One region of the Shewanella sp. ALD9 genome, then DNA from elsewhere that is predicted to be linked to it. Evidence: predicted binding sites of a transcription regulator. Region 1 holds the regulator's gene; each other region holds the start of a gene.
The links. The regulator sigma-54, encoded in region 1, starts transcription at its own class of promoters, with help from an activator protein. The targets are predictions, from matches to a motif close to GTTGGCACGNNNNTNGNNT.
Positions count from the first base shown of each region.

Region 2: CXF88_RS07280 (superinfection exclusion B family protein) is a predicted target of sigma-54. The motif match lies at 1,685-1,703, and genes of this name have one in related genera.
Region 3: CXF88_RS20720 (DUF1328 family protein) is a predicted target of sigma-54. The motif match lies at 2,236-2,254, and genes of this name have one in related genera.
Region 4: CXF88_RS16975 (DUF3192 domain-containing protein) is a predicted target of sigma-54. The motif match lies at 1,170-1,188, and genes of this name have one in related genera.

Region 1 is NZ_PJCD01000001.1:537,350-540,563, forward strand. Features, by position in the region: gene rapZ (RNase adapter RapZ) at 1-34, opposite strand, end outside; gene ptsN (PTS IIA-like nitrogen regulatory protein PtsN) at 31-474, opposite strand; gene hpf (ribosome hibernation promoting factor) at 477-764, opposite strand; gene CXF88_RS02470 (RNA polymerase factor sigma-54) at 790-2,274, opposite strand; gene lptB (LPS export ABC transporter ATP-binding protein) at 2,417-3,148, opposite strand; gene lptA (lipopolysaccharide transport periplasmic protein LptA) at 3,145-3,214, opposite strand, start outside.
Region 2 is NZ_PJCD01000002.1:893,987-897,200, forward strand. Features, by position in the region: tRNA gene CXF88_RS07270 (tRNA-Leu) at 276-360, opposite strand; gene CXF88_RS07275 (DUF3149 domain-containing protein) at 733-864, shown strand; gene CXF88_RS07280 (superinfection exclusion B family protein) at 1,033-1,644, opposite strand; gene CXF88_RS07285 (ATP-binding protein) at 1,874-3,214, shown strand, end outside.
Region 3 is NZ_PJCD01000043.1:230,015-233,228, forward strand. Features, by position in the region: gene CXF88_RS20710 (diacylglycerol kinase family protein) at 1-1,447, opposite strand, end outside; gene CXF88_RS20715 (hypothetical protein) at 1,663-1,857, opposite strand; gene CXF88_RS20720 (DUF1328 family protein) at 1,937-2,113, opposite strand; gene arsJ (organoarsenical effux MFS transporter ArsJ) at 2,441-3,214, opposite strand, start outside.
Region 4 is NZ_PJCD01000041.1:62,233-65,446, forward strand. Features, by position in the region: gene CXF88_RS16965 (Zn-ribbon-containing protein) at 1-714, opposite strand, end outside; gene CXF88_RS16970 (hypothetical protein) at 715-1,080, opposite strand; gene CXF88_RS16975 (DUF3192 domain-containing protein) at 1,240-1,623, shown strand; gene CXF88_RS16980 (DUF2789 domain-containing protein) at 1,658-1,894, opposite strand; gene CXF88_RS16985 (GNAT family N-acetyltransferase) at 2,068-2,697, shown strand; gene CXF88_RS16990 (DUF962 domain-containing protein) at 2,766-3,074, shown strand.

The sequences.
Region 1 (3,214 bases):
AGCCTGAACGTCCCGATACTATAACTAGTTTCATGCAGTAATAACCTGATAAAGTTCTGTTGCGTCGTGAGTTTTACGAAGCTGTTTCAATATTTGCTTATCGCTTAACTTTTGGGCCATGCTCGATAACGTGCCTAAATGTTGTTGGCACTGGTCTGCAGGTACTAACAAAGCAAATAAAAGGTCCACGGGTTGCTTATCGATTGCATCAAAGGCAATGGCTTCTTCACATTTAATAAATATCGCGATAGGGTGATCGATGGTCGTTAATCTACCATGAGGTATCGCAATGCCATTTCCTATACCTGTGCTACCCATTTTCTCTCTCGCTAACAGGCTTTCAAATACCTCTTGCGAAGACAGGGTTGGGTACTGGGCAGCGACTAAATTGCTGATGAGTTCCAGTACTTTTTTCTTACTGCCCGGTGTGGCACAGGTAGTGCATTCCGGCTGCAGAATGGTACAAAGTTCCATCGTTAGTGTTTTGTATTCTTCTCTTTGTGTTTAATTACCTGACGGTCGAGTTTGTCTATCAGGGCGTCTATTGCAGCATACATATCAGTACTTTCTGACATTGCAAAAATTTCTGCGCCATTAATGTTGATTTTGGCTTCTGCTTTTTGTTGTAATTTTTCTACATTGAGCACAACGTGTACATTATGGATCTGATCGAAGTGTCGTTCAAGCTTTGAAAATTTACTGTGGATGTATTCACGTAAAGATTCTGTTATTTCGACATGACGTCCAGTCAGACTTATTTGCATAAAAAATCCTCCATTGCCTAGTAGGTTATAAACTCTTACGTTGGTTTGAGGGCGGGATCATCATTGCTTCACGGTATTTTGCTATCGTACGACGAGCAACGTTTATGCCCTGTTCTGCCAGAAGCTGAGCCATTTTACTGTCACTCAGTGGTTTTTTCTGGTTTTCTGCGGCAACCAGCTTTTTGATAAAAGCACGAATGGCCGTTGATGAGCATTCCCCGCCATCATCAGTACTGACATGGCTAGAGAAGAAGTATTTTAGTTCAAATAAGCCACGAGGGGTATGCATATATTTTTGTGTGGTGACTCGTGAAATGGTCGATTCATGCATTTCTACGGCTTCAGCGATATCATTGAGCACCATAGGCTTCATGGCTTCTTCGCCATATTCAAAAAAGCCTTGCTGAAATTGCACAATGCAATTTGCCACTTTAAGTAAAGTATCATTACGGCTTTCAATACTTTTAATAAACCATTTAGCCTCTTGCAGATGGCCTCGAATAAATTGACTATCCGACGGGTTTTTACTGCCTCTAGCCATGGCTGCATATTGCTGATTAACACCAATTTTAGGCATGTTGTCTGGGTTTAACTCTACTACCCAACGGCCATTTTTCTTTAATACTGTGACATCGGGAATCACGTATTCATCATCCATGGGGGTAATTAATAAGCCCGGACGAGGATTGAGTGTCTGGATTAGAGTGATTGCGTCACGTAACTCATTTTCTTTTAGTTTTGTTTTACGCATCAATAATCTGAAATCACGGCCAGCAATTAACTCTAAATAGCCTTTAATTAACAAACGGGCATTATCGATATGGGGTGTGTCGTTAGAGTATTGCGCTAATTGAATAAATAGGCATTCGCTTAAATCACGTGCTGCAACACCCACAGGATCAAAGTGTTGAACGCGTTTTAATACCGCCTCAACCTCATCGAGTTCCACATTTTCATCACCCATGGCTTCGAGAATATCTTCGGTACTTTGGGTTAGATAACCGCGTTCATCAATGGCATCAATAATGGCGGTGGCAATGGCGAGATCGGTGTCTGAAAATGGAGTGAGATTTTTTTGCCATTCTAAGTGTTCGTACAGACCTTCGGTGGTTTCACCTTGAAAGGGCATGTCGTCATCGCGCATGCTTGCACTGCCTGAACCTGACATAGGTGAGGCTGTGTATACTTCATCCCATGTAGTATCCATGGCTAAATCATCCATGGTTTCTTTGGTCATGGATTCTGCTATGTCGACGGTGGAAGTGTCTTTTTCGACATTAACAATACTGTTGTCACTAAAGTCTGTATCCGCTTGGTCGCGGTTTTCTTTTAAGGAGTCTTTTGCTTCAGAAAACTCATCTTCTATTTCAAGCAATGGATTTGAATCTAATGCTTGTTGGATTTCCTGCTGTAGCTCCAATGACGATAATTGCAGTAAGCGAATGGCTTGCTGCAATTGTGGGGTCATGGTTAAGTGTTGACCCATTTTAAGTTGGAGTGACGCTTTCATTTACCGCTTATCCCTAGATGATTTTCCATAAAAATGACAATCTCGAACTGTAATAGATTGCCATAAACATCAATGACATTTAACGTTGTTTAGGTATCGTTCAATGAAATGAGTTAGCTAGACTAAAAGGCCAGTAAAGTAACTATAGCTTGAATTGTTCACCTAAGTACACAGCTCGAACTTGTTGATTACTTAATATCTCATCTGGTGTGCCTTCGGCAATTAAATTACCCTGGCTAACGATATAGGCTCGCTCACAAACGTCTAGCGTTTCACGTACGTTATGGTCGGTAATTAATACCCCTAAACCGCGGTTTTTAAGTTGTTGGATGATTTTTTTAATGTCGATGACCGAAATAGGATCAACACCAGCAAAGGGCTCATCAAGCAAAATAAATTTTGGATTAGCAGCTAAAGCGCGCGCAATTTCAACACGACGACGTTCACCACCCGATAACGACATACCTTGGCTGTCGCGTATGTGAGTAATGTGGAACTCTTCGAGTAGGTGCTCAAGCTGTTCAATACGTTGGTCTGTGCTGAGCTCTTTGCGAGTTTGCAGTACGGCCATTATGTTGTCGTAAACGGTGAGCTTGCGGAAAATACTGGCTTCTTGTGGTAAGTAACCTATACCTTTGCGGGCGCGCAAATGCATTGGATCGGCAGTAAGGTCGTCATCGTCAATCAATATTCGGCCTTTATCGCTTTTTACTAAGCCGACAACCATATAAAAGGTGGTGGTTTTGCCTGCACCATTGGGGCCTAAAAGACCGACAATTTGGCCTGTTTTAACCGTTAAACTCACATCTTTAACAACTTGACGAGCTTTATAGCTTTTAGCTAGATTTTCAGCGGTTAAGGTAATTTGGGTCATGGTTTGATCTGCTTGTTAACAGGAATTTCAGGGAGTTTTTGCTTTGGCGCCGACTCGTCTTGGAAA
Region 2 (3,214 bases), on a different contig from region 1:
AACAGTAAAGAACGATAAGCCTATTTCAACCTCAAAGCCGCTAATCATCAAGTCATTTGTACTAATCAAATGTATTCGAGAATGTCTATCAAAGATACTTGAATACGTTCTGTTGGGGGAATGGCAATACAGATACAAACAAAAATCTAACGGCTTGCCGATTCACAGATGAGACTTAGCGCTGTTGATCCAAAGCAGGTTAATTTGTATCTGTTACCATTGAACTTTAAGCATAAAAAAAGCCCTGTTCAATTAAGAACAGGGCTTTCAAATGATGGTACCTGAGGTCGGACTCGAACCGACACGCCGTGAAGCAGGGGATTTTGAATCCCCCATGTATACCAATTTCATCACTCAGGCAAAGACTTAGTAGCTATGTTAGCTTTGCAAAGTAATCTGAGAAATCCAAATATCTTTGCAAAACAACACTCGTAATTTAATCCTAACCAAACAATACTTTTCGTAACAATCATTGTCACGATTAAGTGCTGGCGATTATACCGTTGCATTTAATAATGGCAAGCCCTTTACCTATTATTTTCTATAAAAACACTCAATTGGTCAAAAGTCATTCATCACCCTCTATTGAGATGGATTGTGTTTTTTTGTGAGCTAATTGGCAATTTTACACTAAGTTAACATCATGACGGCTGAAGATTGATCAAGATCAGTATAACGACGTTATTTTGACTTTATGATGATCACGTCTTCACAACCTAAAGGATAAATATCATGGCATTTTGGTTAGATTTAATGTTTGGTAACGCAATAGGATTACTTTCTATGATGGTAATTTTTTGTACCTTTGGAATAATGTCTTATCTAATGTGGATGTTTATTGTGAAGTCTGCACCTACTAAGTGAGTCTCTTAATAGGTTAAGTTTTTTACTGCTTATTATTCATATCCAATATGGATACTTCCTTGTGAATGATACATTGGCGACAAAACACATGATGTGTTTTTATGCCAGAATGGGGGCTTTATACGCCCCCATCTTTTTTATTCATCTACAGCACTATTTTCCGCGCTATTACACTGCATGCTTACGTGATTGAATCAATCCATTAATAAAATGTGGTCGCGTTTTAATCAGGTAACTCATTTCTTCTGCACTGGGTTCACCCGCTGGTAAACGGAGTACATCACGATTTAAATAATTACGTGCTTGCATCGAAATTTTGTATTCAGCCGTTGGCCCTTGAATCGCATAGTGACGCTCGTTTCCAAGCATTTCAAGTATGCTGGTATTAACTAAATTTTTAACCGCTAATTCATTTTGTGGCAAGGTTAAAATAGTTTGTCCTTGTAAAAAGAACTCCCGTAGCAAGGCTCTTTCAGCAGGGTCCAGTAGTTTCACTTTTGCGTCAATAGTTTCTACGGTACGTTTTTGACGTAAATATACGATGGCCTCATCGACGACAAAGGCAAAAATCTGGCTTAAAAAATATGCCACTCCCATAATCAACCCTAAGCCAATAAACTGACCATATTGATTAACGAGTTGGTCTAACGATAAAAACGCCAATAAATCTTTAGGCGCAAACAATAAACTAGCACATGTTACAATAAGCCATGACATAGAACTTACGAACAAACGCTTACTATTCAATAACTTTATTGAACCTACTTTCATTTTCATCATAGCTTACCCGCAGTGTCAGATTTTTGAGCTTACTAAGGCAAAGCAAAATATATGCCAGAAAAAAATAATTGATTAGCTGATATTTATTTATTTTTTCATACTATATATGGCCTATCAGGCTATGCTTGAACCAAGGTATGAAACCCGAACTAACACTGGCGAAATGCATTGTAGAATAAATACTTTCATCGGTAGATCCTCCCTATTTATAAATCACAATGAAGAAACTATGCTGATATCCATAAAACAGTTACTGCGAAGTCCAATAGCTCGAAAACTGACGCTTTCTATCGTGATCTTTAGTTCTTTAATTACCCTCGTGACGACGGCTTATCAGCTCGTAAGTGATTATCAAAGTGATGTAAGTAGAATTGATCGCGTTTTTTCGAATATAGAAGCGGTAAATTTAGAAGTGCTGGCAGCCAGCATATGGGTAATAGATGAACATTTAATCGACACGCAGCTCCGTGGTTTAAGTCAATTACCTGACATAAACTATATTTCTATCCGTGATGACACGAATCAAGAATGGCACTTTGGTGTATATAAGAAAACGGCTGTTATTGAGAAACAATACCCATTAATTTATACCAATAATGAACATATTCCTGTTGGGACACTCATCGTACAAGCTGATCTAAATGTCATATATGATCGTTTGTATGATAAAGCAATACTGATTTTATTATCCAACGCGATCAAAACCTTCTTAGTGGCTGGCTTTATCTTGCTTCTGGTGTGGTTCAATGTGACCAAACATCTTCGTCAACTAAGCCAATATTGCGATGATATTAGCTTAGACCACGACTTTACTCCTTTGGATTTTAATCGTAAGCCGCAACATGATGAATTCAGTTTGGTAGCCGATGCGGTTAATACCATGCAACGGCAAATAAGAGGCTCTTATCAAGCATTGCACCAATCAAAAATCGATCTTCAGCACGCACTTGAAGATCGCGATCGCTTACTGCTATTAGAACGCAGCTATAAAGATGAGCTCGCGCGCCAGGTAAAAGAACAAACCAGAGAACTTGAACAATCATTGCAAATGTTAAAACGAACACAACAAGTTCTGGTTGAAAAAGAAAAAATGGCGGCACTAGGTGGGTTAGTTTCCGGCGTAGCTCATGAAATTAATACCCCTATCGGTATTTGCTTAACGGCTGCCAGCTCGCAATTGTCTCACATAGAAGAGTTGATCAAATTAATCCATAGCGATGATGCCACTTTAGAACAAATTAATGGGATTTTAGAGCAATACCAACAAAGCAGTCAGTTAATCGTCAGTAATATCACTCGTGCCAGTTATTTGATCCAACAATTTAAATCTATTGCCGCAGAACAAAGCCACGAGAAAAACACCGTCTTTAATTTGAGCAATCTATTACGCGATATTACTGATTCAACATTAATGATATTTTCACCGCAAGACGTCGAAATAACCACCAGTTTGGATAAGCAGTTGCAACTTAATAATAATGCCAGTTTATTAAGCCAAGCTATCACTAATGTGGTATCAAATGCCTTTTTGCATGCGTTTAAGGATGTTTCGCAAGCGAAAATCCACATC
Region 3 (3,214 bases), on a different contig from region 1:
ACTCGGTCATACTCAATAACTGTTGTGGCGATGTCTCACTCGATTCAATCCAGGTAATATCTAACAAGCCATCGGTAATATTGGGCTCGCCATTACCTAGCGCTAACAAGCTAGTAAATGGCGCAGCATTGGCTATCACTAGGCTAGTGGTGTTAATCACTTTAATATCGCCACCATCGATCTGCACTCTTATCGACAATGGCTGGTTTTCGCCTACCGCCTCCCACAAACCATTAAGGTAGGCTAATTGTCCTAGGGCATCTTTTTGGTCACGGTCAGCCTTCGCTATCATTTTTTGTTCAAAGCCTAGCCCCACCAGCAACAACATCAACTCATCATTACATGTAGCAGTATCAACACGTTGTGAATAACCTTGAATCAAAATATCAAGTGCTTGCGATACCGGCACCAATTTACTGGCGGCGCCAAACAAAGTATGACTTAGTGCATTGGTGGTTCCCATCGGAATAATACCTAAGAAAATATCGGTATCAACAATCACTGATGCCACCTCGTTAACCGTACCATCGCCACCACAGGCAACTATAATATCTGCGCCCTTTTGTTTAGCTTGTTTGGCTAATTGCACTGCAGACTTATCTTTGGCGGTATACAGCACTTCAAGCTGAAAGTAATCCGTCAAGGTTTGGGTAATATGGTCTGCTTCATCATGCCATTTACCACCACCAGACACTGGGTTAACAATCAACCAAGCACGTTTGTGAATATTAATTTGTTGCTGACTATGCATTTTTTCTATAGCAGCCAACTGCCATTTATTTAACCGTGCCGTTTGGCGGATACTATTGATGGATTTAAGCACATCATTAACATTACGATTTCTCTCACGGCAGACTAAATAAGCCGCTAATACCAACACCGAACGCCCCCGGCCTAGCGCGCAATGTACTACTACATTTTTACCATTACTGACTTGAGTGTGTAACCAATTAATGGCTTGATTTAACTGTGCGACAGTCGGTACGCTGTGATCTAATATGGGAATATTTAAATAGCCAATATTTTCATCAAACAAGGTCCACTCTAATGCGTCAAATTCGGCAGTAACATCCAAAATTGCATCAATTTTTTCATGCTTAAGTCGGTCAATATCACTGGGAAACAATCGGCAGGCTAAATACAACTGCTTATCTATTTTTTGGATTACGGGCACTTTGTCATGCTTTCTTGCCCAGGCGTTATACAGCTGGCACCCCATTAAAAAGGGAACAAAACTCCAACTGATATACCAAGGAATGCTGCCATCTTGGCTTTTTCGGAAAATGCCTGCGCTATTAAACCAATAAGCTGAACTCACCAGCCCCAAAGATAATGCAACCCAAGCAAAAATAACCTTAAGTAACACATAAGGAAGCGCCACACATAAGCACAAAGCCAATAATGCGCCAACAGTATAATAATATTTAATATGAATACGGGTTAGCATTGTGGTCCTCCTGTTGTAAAAAAAGCAGCACATGTGTGCTGCTTAGGCTAATACTTATCTTAATAACTATCTGGTTATTTCGTCGCTGTCAGTCAAACATTCCACCTCGACTTACATTGGTTTAAATGGAGTTACTCTACCTAGAACAATGCATTTTGAGTTGTAAAACTTAACGACTTAAACAAATAAAATAGTTAATGTGATTGGTATAATGCTTAGCAGTCTGGATCTTCTGCTTTCATACCTTCTTTAACATCTTCACATGTATCTTCAACTGCATTACCGGCATCTTGGATCATTTCATCCACTTTCTCACCTGCATTTTCAGCTTTGTTATCTGAACATGCTGATAAACCGGCCGTTAACAACACCATTAAACTTGCCATTGTCAGTAGTTTTAATAAATTCATATTCATCTCCTAGATGATGGTTGTAATCGTATAAACTTGTTTAAGCAGCCTCAACTTAGATTAAGGTAAGGGGTTAATACTATCCTCGGGGAGCTTTGCCTCTAATCGCATTGGCTACTAACGAAATCACTAGCAACACAATAAAAATAAAGAAAATAATTTTCGCGATACCTGCTGCTGCACCAGCAATACCAGTAAACCCCAATAGACCCGCTATAACGGCTATCACTAAAAACATTAATGTCCAGCCCAACATAAAAACCTCCTTGGTGTACGGTTTACATTGTGATGTGCGTTGAATTTACGCTGACGATTGAAACAAATATCTTATCTCTATCGTAAAAATTAACGATTCACACCACGACTATGTATTAGTTAAAGCTAGCATCATGCCAACTTCAACAAAAAACTATAAAACCATGATTTACAGACGTTTTAAATTTAAGGTAAGAAAAAAAATAATGAAGAAGCCATAGGCGAACAGGCAATTTTTACCGATGATACGGTAAGAGTTTCAGGCTATCACGGTTAGATAACAAAATATCGATATGTAAACAAAAATGCATTTAGTGGTAGTAATGGTTTACCTTTTATGAGGCAACTTAAGTGAAATTAAGGCAGCAAGAGCTATAAAACCACTCGATATCCATAAACAAGCTTCTAAGCCATAGGCTTGATAGACCCAACCTGACAGTATCGTTCCAATCAACCTTCCCATGGCATTGGCCATATAGTAAAAGCCCACATCCAGTGACACGCCATCACTGCCAGCATAGCTAACAATTAAGTAGCTATGCAGTGATGAGTTAATCGCAAACACCGCGCCAAACATTAATAAACCGATGACGACACTTTCTAGCACATAAAAATCGGCATGTAGTGCGACTGCAATCGCGGCAGGAATGAGTAGTAAATAAGTTGCCCATGTAAAAGCAGCTCGGCCGCTCGGCACTTTTCCCTGTCGTTTACCGGTGAAATAAGGTGCAATGGATTGCACCACACCATAACCAATCACCCAGCTAGCCATAAAGCTACCAACCCACCAATGATCCCAGCCAAAAGTTGTGGCTAAAAATACCGGTAATGCCACCACAAACCATACATCTCTGGCGCCAAACAAAAACATCCGCGCCGCCGACAATAAATTAATTGCCTGACTTTTAGAAAAAATATCTTTGAATTTAGGTTTGTTTTTCGCTTTGCCTAAATCATCTTTTAAGGTCACTAAACTACATAACCATACAATGCCTAATAACGTGGCCATTAAAATAATGGCGCCTGTAAACCCTAGGCTTGTGAGTAACACACCACCTAAAAAGAATCCCACTCCTTTTAAGGCATTTTTAGAGCCCGTTAA
Region 4 (3,214 bases), on a different contig from region 1:
CATGTCTAAAAGTGGCTCATCTAGCTTCCAATCTTTAGATCCACAGCGTGGGCATGGGCGAGCTAGCTCCGCTTGCAATGATTCGCCGCCCACACGGTATAAGTAATAATAGGTGGGGATATTAGTTAAATATTCTATCCGGCCACGTAAATCCCAACCGCGTCTAAATAAGTCACTGTCCGCTCGAGTGATCTCATCCAAAGCTGCAAACTCTGCTTTAGTGGCTGCGGCCATTTGCAGTTCATCGCATGCTTGCCATTCTGTTTGCCATTTTATGATGCGTTTGTGATCGCCATTAAAAGTAGCTGGCAGCTGATAAAGAGGTATTGGTAACAGGTTATCGCCATTACGCAGTGGCGAACACATATGCACATAACTGGTATACAGCAGTTGCCATGAAGGCGTATCGGTATTGCTGGCTTCGGAGTTAATGTCTTGGCCGATGAATTTCTCTCTAGGGGCCAATAGTTTCGCTGCAGTTAGGCCTGCTAAGGCCACTTTTACCCATGGGCTACTGTGGCGGTTAGCTAAGCTGGTTTTTTCAGGTAACAGCAAACGAACTCTAAATTCACCGTCATTAAAGGCGACCGCAAATTCACGTCCTAAAATTTGTCCATTAGCTCGTAAGGCTTCAAGAAAAGCGTTAATGGCTTTCTCTACCGTATCAATTGTCGTATCGGCAAAACATTCAAAGCGTAGTTCGGTGACAAACATCTACTGCTCAGCCTTATTATTGATTATGTAGCTTTGAGTCATATTATTTTGTAATTGGTTTTCTAACTCAGTAACTCGTTGGGTTAGCTGACTAATATGTTGTTGTAGGGCCATAACCTGTTGAATCACTTGAGTAAGATCGGGTTGATCATGTGATGGGACATCGGCTATTGATGGAATGTCTGCTAATTCCGGTAAATGTTGCCACTCAGATTTAGGCAGCGCCTTAAATTGTTGTAAACCTTGGATAAGAATAGGCATCGGAATGCTATTGCCTAAACGACTTTTTATCAGCGCCAAGCTGGGCGTATGGCCATTGTTAGCAATTGATTTTGCTGCGGCAAGCACTTGTTCAATTGGACTCATTGTTGGTTTAATTCCTTAATTCCATATAGTGAGATTAACTAATTCTTGTTGAATTAAAACATAAAGCTATATAAATCAGTATATTATTTTATGGCACGATTTTGGCTTAAAGGATCTGTAAATACAATGCGGATTTTATTTTAACAAAAAGGATGCAACATGAAATTAAAACTTATCGCAGCGGCATTAATTGGCGCAACATCACTAGCATTAAGTGGTTGTGTTATTAGTGTCGGAGACCATGAATCGGGTAAAAGTGCTGATTATTGGCAAGTGCAACAAGATAAAAATCGTGATCTGTTGAGCAAATTGTCTATGGGAATGAGCAGTGATCAAGTCACAACCTTAATGGGAACGGCTGATTTTAGTGAAGCTTATACCAAGTCGGCTCAAAATAATGCAGAGCAATCCATCAAAGTGTTGTTTTATCGTACCCAATGGGCAGAAGGCGATGGTAAAACAACCAAAGATGAATGCACGCCAATTGTGTTCAAAGATGACGTTTTAGTGGGCTGGGGTGATACCGCCTATAGACAGCACTAATTGCCGAGTGAGGTTATCCGGCATTAAGTGTTAATTACAATTTAGCTCGCATCATCACGTCCAATTGGTCAATCACTTCTGACCATTGGGCGTCTTGTAATAATGCCTCTTTTAAAAATGCTTTTTGACCTGAATTCCAGCAATCGGCATCAGTAATTAATGTGTGTTTATCCAGTTTGTTTTGGATAACAAAGTCGTCGATTCCCTCTTGATCGTGAGGCAAACCTAATTGCTTAAATAAGTGACTTAAATCATTTGATGTAGTGTCCATTTGGCGCATTCCTTATGATGGTTAGATAAACAATTTTAGTATCCGTCTTGATGAGATAAATTGCAAACAACTGACACTCACAACCGCTAACAGGTAAAATGGGTAAACAAAACTTGTACAATGTTTCAAACTTGTTAAGTTAAGTTTAGCGAGTTAACCAACAAGGAATAATAATGGACAATAACACCTTGGAAACTTTACGTGCAGTCTATTTGACGGCAGAAGACTTACGAGTCGCAGCTTCTATTCTTTATAATGCTTATCATGATGATCCCTATTTTATCGAGGTACTTGGGCAAGATGACAATCAACAATACGAACAGAAACTTCGAGCGGCGATTCGTGAAGAGTTAAATGAACTGTGGCAACAAGAACAACCTTTAATTGGCCTATTTGACGGTGACCGTTTAATTGGGGTTGCCTGTGTGATTACGCAACAAGTACCTTTGGGTGAGGGGCGTTATTGGCATTGGCGTTTTAAAATGATGTTGGGTACAGGATGGAAATCAACTCAAGGGTTAATGCAAAAAGAGACCTGCATTTTAGAACATCTTCCTTCGCAAAAATGCGGGGTTTTGCAATTTATTGCCTTATCCCCCAATGAGCAGCAAAAAGGTTATGGTGCCAAGTTAATTCAAGCGGTATTGAGTTGGTGTGATGAGCAACCTGGGCTTGATGGCATTGGGGTATTTGTGAGTAACTCTTCGCACCATCAAGCATTCGTGAAACAAGAATTTGTCAGCATTGCCACTGTGAGTATTGGCAATATTGAAGGTGAAATATTGTTTTACAGTAAGGCATAGTGTCTAAAATGAAATAATCTAATACTAACAGAGCATACCATTAGCGAGTTGTTAATAAGGAGTGAGTAATGGAACCTAAGCGTTATTCTTCATTTGCAGAGTTTTATCCATTTTATCTGTCGCAACATCAAGATCCCGTTTGTCGAAGACTGCATTACATTGGCAGTAGCATTATTGTTGTGATTATTATTAACACTCTGATTAACCAACATTGGTGGCAGCTATTGTGGTTGCCGGTAGTCGGTTATGGTTTTGCATGGTTAGGGCATTTTATATTTGAAAAAAATCGCCCCGCAACATTCACTTATCCGCTATACAGTTTATGGGCAGATTGGGTCATGTTTGGTCAAATGATAAAGCGTTTATGGCGCAAATAACCCTGGAAGTATTAACTTGCTCACGCTTTTGTAAGCAATATCCTACAAGTGTGTAAGGGATCTTATCTAAAGTTGTCAGTGTTTAACGTTATAAATTATTGTTAATCTTTTAAAATCAGGCAATTACATTTTTCTAACGA